3 regions of the Vibrio sp. THAF64 genome follow, and region 1 is predicted to be linked to each of the others. Evidence: riboswitches for the same ligand, from Rfam matches in the RefSeq annotation. Region 1 holds a riboswitch; each other region holds the start of a gene.
The links. A riboswitch is a leader RNA that binds a small molecule or an ion and turns the genes downstream of it on or off. The one in region 1 is predicted to bind thiamine pyrophosphate.
Positions count from the first base shown of each region.

Region 2: linked by a shared signal. The riboswitch ahead of thiD (bifunctional hydroxymethylpyrimidine kinase/phosphomethylpyrimidine kinase) and the one ahead of thiB (thiamine ABC transporter substrate binding subunit) in region 1 are both predicted to bind thiamine pyrophosphate.
Region 3: linked by a shared signal. The riboswitch ahead of thiC (phosphomethylpyrimidine synthase ThiC) and the one ahead of thiB (thiamine ABC transporter substrate binding subunit) in region 1 are both predicted to bind thiamine pyrophosphate.

Region 1 covers NZ_CP045355.1:3,169,374-3,172,651, reverse strand. The annotation lists gene mpl (UDP-N-acetylmuramate:L-alanyl-gamma-D-glutamyl-meso-diaminopimelate ligase) at 1-587, shown strand, start outside; gene FIU99_RS14740 (flavin prenyltransferase UbiX) at 602-1,228, shown strand; TPP riboswitch at 1,266-1,379, shown strand; gene thiB (thiamine ABC transporter substrate binding subunit) at 1,433-2,425, shown strand; gene thiP (thiamine/thiamine pyrophosphate ABC transporter permease ThiP) at 2,435-3,278, shown strand, end outside.
Region 2 covers NZ_CP045356.1:1,044,354-1,047,631, reverse strand. The annotation lists gene dkgB (2,5-didehydrogluconate reductase DkgB) at 93-896, shown strand; TPP riboswitch at 962-1,059, shown strand; gene thiD (bifunctional hydroxymethylpyrimidine kinase/phosphomethylpyrimidine kinase) at 1,169-1,999, shown strand; gene FIU99_RS21255 (ABC transporter ATP-binding protein) at 1,989-2,735, shown strand; gene FIU99_RS21250 (ABC transporter permease) at 2,728-3,278, shown strand, end outside.
Region 3 covers NZ_CP045355.1:3,496,659-3,499,936, forward strand. The annotation lists gene thiC (phosphomethylpyrimidine synthase ThiC) at 1-1,466, opposite strand, end outside; TPP riboswitch at 1,638-1,736, opposite strand; gene crcB (fluoride efflux transporter CrcB) at 1,805-2,188, opposite strand; gene FIU99_RS16385 (multicopper oxidase family protein) at 2,299-3,278, opposite strand, start outside.

The sequences.
Region 1 (3,278 bases):
GTTCAATATTCACAGTTTTCTTCCAAGGGGAAGCCGTTGGGACTGTGAAGTGGGATCTGGTGGGCGATCATAACGTCGATAACGCCTTGATGGCCATCGCAGCGGCTCGTCACGTGGGTGTTACTCCGGATTTAGCCTGTCAGTCGCTGGCGAAATTCATCAATACCAAACGTCGACTTGAGCTAAAAGGTGAAGTGAATCAGATTACGGTTTACGATGACTTCGCTCATCACCCTACGGCGATTGAACTTACTGTGGGTGGATTGCGTAATAAGGTTGGCAAACAACGTATCTTAGCTGTACTTGAACCTCGTAGTGCGACGATGAAACGTGGCGTGCACAAAGAAACATTGGCGGCGTCCCTTGCTCAGGCCGACGTCGTCTTCCTTTATCAACCAGATAATATCGAATGGTCTGTCGAGGACATTGCCCAGCAATGTCAGCAGTCGGCTTATGCGTCAGACAGTGTTGATGCGTTAGTCCAGATGGTGACAGAACAGGCTCAACCGGGCGATCAAATTCTGGTGATGAGCAATGGTGGGTTTGAAGGCATCCACGACAAGCTGCTGGCTAAACTCGCCGAATAGATTAATGTAGTAGTATGAACAATGAGAAAAACAAAGCAATTACACTCGCTTTTACGGGGGCTTCTGGCGCACCGTACGGGCTTAGATTGCTTGAGTGTCTGCTAGCCGCCGGCTATCAGGTACATTTGCTGATATCGTCAGCAGCTCGAGTTGTGTTAGCAACTGAGCATGATATGAAATTGCCGGCGAACCCAGAGTCTGCTCAAAAAACGTTGGTCGCCCACTTAAACTGTGATGCCGAAAAGCTGATAGTCTACGGTAAAGACGACTGGTTCTCTCCTGTGGCTTCTGGGTCTGCGGCGCCAAAACAGATGGTTGTGTGTCCTTGCTCTGCAGGCAGTGTCGCTGCCATCGCACATGGTATGTCCGACAATCTCATCGAGCGCGCGGCTGATGTGGTGATGAAAGAGCGCGGGCAGTTGTTGCTGGTTGTGCGTGAAACACCATTCTCTACGTTGCATCTAGAGAATATGCATAAGTTGTCGCAGATGGGCGTCACCATTATGCCTGCGGCACCGGGCTTCTATCATCAGCCTAAGTCTATTGACGATCTGGTCGACTTTATGGTGGCGAGAATTCTCGATCATCTTGATGTTGAACAGGGGCTTGTCCCACGTTGGGGATATGACCAGCGTGCTTAATTCTGGCTAATTGATAACATTACGATTACAATTCAGCCGACACTCATCGGGGAGCTATTCATCGCACAGATGAAGCTGAGATTGGGCAAAGCCCAGGACCCGTGTACCTGAACCAGATAATGCTGGCGTAGGAATTGAGTCTGAACATTTGCCCTGCCAATGTTTCCTCAAGCCTGTGCCGCTCAACCAAGGAGAGAGCGAGCAGTGAAAACCACTTTAAGCACCATCGCCGTTGCCACACTGACATCTTTTTCTGCATTGGCAGCAGATAACACCCTTACCGTTTATACCTACGATTCTTTTGCTGCGGACTGGGGCCCGGGCCCGAAAGTGGAAAAAGCGTTTGAAGCACAATGTGGCTGTGATGTGAACTTTGTCGCTCTTGATGATGGCGTTTCTATTCTTAACCGCCTGCGCCTCGAAGGGGACAACAGCAAAGCTGATATTGTGTTAGGTTTGGACAATAACCTGATGGCAGAAGCGCAGAAAACTGGCCTATTAGCCGAGCACAAGGTTGATACCAAATCGGTCAATCTGCCTAACGGTTGGGAAGACAGTACTTTTGTGCCGTATGACTTCGGTTACTTTGCGTTTGTCTACAACAAAGAAAAGCTCACCAATCCACCAAAGAGCCTTAAAGAGCTGGTGGAATCTCGCGATGATCTGAAAGTGATTTATCAGGATCCCCGTACGTCAACGCCGGGCCAAGGCCTGATGCTGTGGATGAAATCTGTCTATGGCGATGACGTTACCCCGGCATGGCAACAACTGGCTAAGAAAACCGTCACTGTGACCAAAGGTTGGTCTGAGGCTTACTCTATGTTCCTTGAAGGTGAGTCAGACATGGTGTTGTCTTACACGACTTCACCGGCTTATCACCTGATCGCGGAAAGCGACAGCAAATACGCTGCCGCTGATTTTACAGAAGGCCATTACACTCAAGTTGAGGTTGCGGCTAAAGTAAAAGCATCGAAAAATGAAAAGTTAGCCGATGAATTTATGACGTTTATCCTTAGCGACGACTTCCAGTCTTTGATGCCAACAGGTAACTGGATGTACCCAGTAACTGAAGTCGCACTGCCTGAAGGCTTTGAGACACTGACGGTACCTGAAAAAGCCTTGAGCTTTAGCGCAGCAGAAGTGGCGCAAAACCGAAAATCCTGGATACGTGAGTGGCAAAGCGCCTTAACCTTCTAAGGAGACGCTTTGCGTAGTATTCCAAAATTGGGACTCTGGGTCGCGATTGCTATCGCGGCCTTTGTTGTTTCTGCTCTCGGTGCTTTATTAGTTGCCGCCCCATCTCTGAATATCGCTCAGGTTTGGTCAGACCCTTATTATCGGCATGTCACCAAGTTCAGCTTTTACCAGTCGTTCCTGTCGACTCTGCTCAGTGTTGGCTTAGCCATCCCAGTCGCGCACGCACTATCTCGGCGTACCTTTCCTGGTAAATCTTTGCTGCTTAAGCTGTTTGCTACCACATTAGTACTGCCTGTGCTGGTTGGGGTGTTTGGCTTACTGGCGATTTATGGCAATAGCGGTCTGATATCGTCAGCTTTTGTATGGTTTGATTCTAAACTGCCATTTTCGATTTACGGTCTGAACGGTATTTTACTTGCGCATGTGTTTTTTAACCTGCCTTATGCGACGCGCTTGCTATTGCAATCATTGGAGTCTATTCCGGCTGAACAGCATAAACTGTGTGCTCATCTAGGTATGGACCATTGGCATAAATTTAAGTGGGTCGAATGGCCTCGCTTGCGTCAGCAGTTGCCGCACGTGTGTGGCTTGGTGTTTATGCTGTGTTTTACTAGTTTCGCGACGGTAATGGCGCTCGGTGGTGGGCCGAAATCGACCACGATAGAACTGGCGATTTATCAAGCGATCAAATTCGATTTTGACTTGCAGGCAGGGGCATTACTGGCGATATGGCAGATGCTACTGTGTGGCATTATGGCGTTGGCAGTGCAGCGTTTGACCAAGCCTGTGGCGGTGAGTTCTGGTACACAAGGTCACAACCTTTATATGGCAAAGGATTCGATCTGGTCACGTA
Region 2 (3,278 bases), on a different replicon from region 1:
AGACAAAAGTGATTTGAGTTTTTTGCCATTTTTCATCAGTTAATTACTCGCAATAATTGCACCGTTCAACTCATTCAGAAACAGGAAATACCATGAAACACATTCCTATGCTAGGTGCCGGTACATTTAGACTGGAAGGTCAGACGGCATTTGATTCCGTTATGATGGCGCTTAAAGCCGGATATCGTCATATCGATACAGCTCAGATTTACGGTAATGAGCAGTCGGTGGGTGATGCAATGTTGGCGTCTGGCATTGCCCGAGATGAGATTTTTCTTACCACTAAAGTGTGGATGAACAAACTGTCGAAAGCAGAGTTCCGATCCAGTGTCGAAGAGAGTTTGAATAAGTTGCAAACCTCATACATTGATTTGCTATTGATTCATTGGCCGCTGAAAGATGAAAAAGTATCCATGCTAGAGTATCTGACAGAGTTGAAGGCGGTGAAAGAGGCGGGCCTGGTGAAGCATATCGGCGTTTCTAACTTCAACAACCAGCAGCTAGAACAAGCGATAGGTATTTTGGGAGCAGGGGAAATTTTTACCAATCAGGTAGAAGTTCATCCATATCTGCAAAACAAGAAGGTGGTTGAGTTCTGCAAACGCAACGATGTATTGGTTACGGGGTATATGCCGTTTGCGTATGGTGCTGTTTTGAAAGATGAAATCATTCTTCAACTGGCGAACAAGCATGGCGTAACGGCAGCACAAATTGTGTTGGCGTGGATGCGTCAAAATGAATTCGTGACGATTCCATCATCGACTCGACAGGCCAATGTTGAAAGCAATCTCGAGGCGAAGAACGTGCACTTAAGCCACGATGATATGGCATTGATTGCAACATTAGATCGCAATCAACGTCTTGCCAATCCAGACTTTGCTCCAGAGTGGGATTGAATGACTGCGAGCACTTTTTGCGAATTTAAAAGTGCATTCGCTTTTTAATTACTGTTATTATCAGCGGGAAATAGTCGGGGAGCCTTAGGGCTGAGATCGCATTGCGAGACCCGTAGAACCTGATTCAGTTAGCACTGACGTAGGGAACTATTAGCACCGATGTTTGAGTATTCTCGCTTTGGTGCACTCGCTTTTTATGATTCGATCTTCCCTTTTATTGATCACTTCATGTTTGGCTGAGAGTTCCTGTACGTCTTGTAATAGGAGCATCCATGCCACATTCACAAGACACACCACCCATTGTATTAACCATCGCAGGATCTGATAGCGGTGGTGGCGCTGGTATTCAAGCGGATATTAAAGCCATATCTGCGACTGGCAGTTACGCGTGTTCTGTCATTACGGCCATTACCTCACAAAATACGCTTGGCGTAAGCGCAATTCACCCGATTCCTCTGGAGCATATTGAAAGTCAGCTCGACGCCGTGTTTACGGATCTCAATGTGGTTGCTGTTAAAGTCGGGATGTTGGCTGACGCGCGGATCATTAAGGTCGTTGCGGACAAAATCAGACAGTACAAGCCTACTCATCTGGTGGTTGATCCTGTGATGGTTGCAACCAGCGGTGATCTTCTTCTGGAGCAGTCGGCGATTAGCACATTAAAAGAGCAGTTGATCCCGATGGCGGATCTGATCACCCCTAATCTGCCTGAAGGGGCGGCTTTGATTGATGGCGCTGTGCCAGAAAACGAAGATCAAATGGGCAATATGATCGAAGAATTGCGCGCACTCGGTGCCAAAGCGGTATTGCTGAAAGGGGGGCATCTAGAAAAAGATGACAACAGCAATGATTTGCTGATCTTAGCGCAAACGAGTGAGCTTCTGAGTGCCAAACGATTCCCGACGAAAAACACTCATGGAACAGGCTGTACCTTATCTTCGGCGATTGCGTCTTATCTTGCGCAGGGTAATAGACTGCACAAAGCCGTGTACTTAGGTAAGCAATACATCTCGCAGGCCATCGCTCATGCTGATGAACTCAATGTTGGTACGGGGCATGGGCCGGTCCATCATTTCTTCTGTGGACACATCAATGTTCGCTGAGCCGATTGGGATCGAAATTCAGCGAGCCAGCTTACAGTACACGGACAATCCAGCCCCGACATTGGCGTACTTCTCTATGTCGATACCCGCTGGGCAGTGGACGTGTATTTTGGGGCGCAGTGGCTGCGGGAAAACTACCTTGCTACGTTATCTGGCAGGTCTGTTGAACGACAAAGCGCACTGGACCGGAGAACTGACGCTCAGTCATAGCCATGCGCTGCAAGGCCAGATTGCTTACATGGCCCAACAAGACCTGCTGCTACCATGGCTCAATGTTCTGGATAATGTTTGCCTGAGCAGTAAGTTTGGCAGCGCTCAACCTGACAGAAATCGAGCGCTGCGATTGCTGGAGCAAGTCGGATTATCGGATCAGGCGGCGGCTATGCCTGTACAGTTGTCAGGTGGTATGCGTCAACGTGTGGCGTTGGCTCGCACGTTAATGCAAGACAAGCCTGTGGTACTCATGGATGAGCCTTTCTCTGCGCTAGATGCGGTGACGCGACATAAATTGCAGACATTGGCCGCTGAGCTGTTGTGTGGCAAAACGGTGGTGCTGATCACCCATGATCCACAAGAAGCGATTCGACTGGCCGACGCTCTGTACATCCTCCGCGGTCAGCCCGCTTATGCCGAATCACATGATGTTCCAACCACTCAGCCGCCTCGTGTCATAGATGCAGAATGTGCGCAATTGCAGCAGAACATCCTCAATTCGTTGGAGGGTGATTATGAGTGATATGACTCAGTTTGACGCCATTCGACGCGACGTAGTGAAAAAAGAACGTCTGACACACCCTGCGCTACGGTTGACGATCAGTACAGTCATAATTTTGGGGCTTTGGCAGTTAGTGGTGGTGATGTTTGATATGCCAAGCTTTATTCTCCCTACGCCGCTTGACGTGTTTGAACGCCTCGTTAGCCGCTTTGACGTATTGATGAAACATACGCTAGTGACTGGTCAAGAAATTGTGTTGGGTCTGTTACTTGGCTTGTCAATGGGGCTGTTCTTCGCTTTACAGATGTTGTTATTTAAACCGCTCAAGCGCTGGTTATTGCCGATCCTAATTGCCAGTCAGGCGATTCCTGTGTTCGCGATTGCACCTGTCTTGATGTTGTGGCTTGGCTACGGTATCGCATCAAAGGTCGTGATGGCGGCGATGATTATTTTCTTCCCCGTGACCACATGTTGCTACGACGGCTTGAGAAACACGCCGACAGGCTATCTCGATCTGGCAAAAACCATGGGGGCGAGCAAATGGCAAATGTTGAAGCACATTCA
Region 3 (3,278 bases), 330 kb from region 1:
AGCATCGCACACCCGTACCAACCGATCATCGCCGCACCAATACCTGAGGTAATGTGGTCATAGCCAGGAGCAATATCTGTGGTTAGAGGGCCGAGCGTATAGAAAGGGGCTTCATGGCAATGCTCTAGCTGCTCTTCCATGTTCTCTTTAATCATATGCATTGGCACATGCCCTGGGCCTTCAATGATCACCTGAACATCATACTCCCACGCGATCTTTGTAAGTTCTCCAAGGGTGCGTAATTCTGCAAACTGGGCTTCATCATTTGCATCAGCTACAGAGCCAGGACGCAGGCCATCACCAAGCGATAACGCCACATCGTATTTAGCACAGATTTCACAAATCTCGCGGAAGTTGGTATAGAGGAAGCTTTCCTGATGATGAGCAAGACACCATTTAGCAATGATAGAGCCACCGCGTGAGACAATGCCTGTCACACGTTTGGCTGTCATAGGTACATAGCGAAGGAGTAAGCCTGCATGGATGGTAAAGTAATCCACGCCCTGCTCCGCTTGCTCAATTAAGGTGTCACGCATTACCTCCCAATTGAGATTTTCGGCAATGCCGTTCACTTTCTCCAATGCCTGATACATAGGTACTGTACCAATTGGGACAGGGCTATTACGCAGAATCCATTCGCGAGTCTCGTGAATGTTACGACCAGTAGACAGGTCCATCACTGTATCGCCACCCCAACGTGTCGACCAAACCAGCTTTTCAACTTCTTCCTCAATGGATGAGGTCACAGAGGAATTACCAATGTTGGCATTTACCTTCACAAGAAAGTTACGGCCAATGATCATAGGCTCAGATTCTGGGTGATTGATGTTTGAGGGGATAATGGCGCGACCTTCGGCGACTTCTTTTCGCACGAATTCGGCGCTGATTTCATCGGGAAGATTGGCACCAAAACTTTGCCCTGGATGCTGCTGATTAAGAACCTGATCGCGATACTTTGCGCGGCCCATATTTTCGCGTAACGCAATATACTCCATCTCAGGTGTTATAATGCCTTTGCGTGCATAGTGCAGCTGAGTAACACATTGGCCATCTTTCGCACGACGGATGCGTGGCAGATTGCCATATCGAAGCTCATCGAGCGTTTCATCTTCCAGTCTCTGTTTGGTGTACACAGAGCTGACATCATCGAGTACTTCTGTATCGCTGCGCTCTTCTATCCACTCCTCTCTCAGCTTAGGTAAACCGCTGTACAGGTCTATTGTATGAGTAGGGTCGGTATAGACGCCTGAAGTATCATAGACGCGTACTGGCTCATTTGGCTCGAAAACTGGAGAGTCTTTGGTACCCCCAATTAAGCTATCTGCGAGAGATATTTCGCGCATCGGGACACGAATATCGGGGCGTGAACCCTCTACATATACTTTGTGCGAATTTGGGTACGGTTGTACCGAAAGAGAATCAATGAACTGTTTTGCTTCCAGTCTCGCTTGCTTGCGACTCGACATAGCATTTTTCCTTGCTTTGTTATTCTAGATAAAAAGATTTTGGATAAAAATGCTTGGCGGATAGATGCGACAAGAGGAGTCAAAATACAGGTGATGCGACTAGAGTGTTAACTAATGATCACCGAAACAACTTCGACTATTTGATAGATGCACCCAGAGAGAATTCTGGTGTAGGTATCGTCTCTTGTTCCCTTCGCAGGTGTTAGCCTGATCAGGTTCAACGGATCCCGAATTAACGGTCTCAGCCTTATGGCACTCCGACAAGTAAAATCAGTATATAAAAACGGCCTGGTGAAACCAAGCCGAGTTGTCTATTTTTAGAACAATTTTATCAAGTATTAGCTTTTGATCAGAATTTGAAACCCTATCCAAGCCGCCGATATGCTCAAGACAACATTGAGCAGTACATTTAGCCCCATCTTGAAAAATGCACCTTGCTGCATAAGAAGTACATTATCCATTGAAAAGGTTGAGAAGGTAGTCAGCGCGCCAAGGAAGCCTAGGCCGATGATCTGACGCCATGGTTCGGTGGCCAACATTTCATTTTCAAATGCGGCAATCAACAAGCCCATAATAAATGAACCCACAACGTTGACCGTCAGCGTACCATAGGGGAAACCTCGCCCGAGCAATACCACACACAATTCTGAAACCAAGTATCGCGAGCATGCACCAAAAGCACCACCTAATGCGATAAATCCAAGTATAGAAAGTTGTCCCATGGTTCCTCCTGTCAAATTCTGCCGTATTGTATCTGGAATAAGGCTATTTTCGAATCAAAATCGCAACACATTGTCTCAAATTAATTTTGAGATTTAAAAAGTTACAGGAGTCACTTTACTTCGATGTAACCCATTAGTCCGGTTTTCATGTGTTCAATCACGTGGCAGTGATACATCCAGCGTCCTGGGTTATCTGCAACAAACGCCGCTTTGGCTCTACCGTTTTTACCTAGCAGTACGGTATCGGTATGGAACGGTTCTGCAATCTTTTTACCGTCCATTTCTAGAACTGTGAATGTATGACCGTGAATATGAATCGGGTGGTGATATTGGGTAACGTTCTTTAAATCAAATATATAAGTTTTACCGTACTCGAGCGTCGCCAACGGAGCCGGGATATTATCTTTACTCATTCCTTCCCACGCTCGCTTGTTGGTTAGCCAGAATTTAGGCATAGCTTTGCCATCTTTACTCGTTGGAGTAACAGCTCCTTCCCACTCAAAAACAAAGTCAATTTCCTCAGCATTAGCCAAATCAAGCTGCGGCACTGGGTTCAATGGTAATTCGGGCAACGCTTGAGACTCAGGTAAAGAAGATTCGACAACTTCGAATTCACACAGAGGAAATGGGAAACGCCCCTTCATTTGACGAACATAGACACGCTCACCAGCTTGAGGAGCGATAAGACCTATATCAACCCTCATTCCTGGGCCAATTTTATGCTGAGATAGCTTATAGGGCGTTTTAACAGGGTTACCATCGATAGCGATGACCCATGCCTCAGCACCTTCCACTGCAATCGGGTAAGTAATGGTATTGTCGACGTTCGCGATTCGCAACCGTGTGGTCGCTCTGGCCTTCAATTGGTAAATCGGCTCATGCACACCGTTCACACTACTCCACTCCCCTGGAGTACCCATTCGCGCACTCATACGCGGGATCATTAAGTCTTTCCACTGGCCTTGCTTGTCTAGGTGCCAGTGTTTAAGCATCAACTCATGTTCCTCTTCGAAGATAACGGGCTGGCTTTCTTCAACAATGATCAGCCCAACTAACCCCATTCCAAGCTGCTTAACACTGTTCATATGTG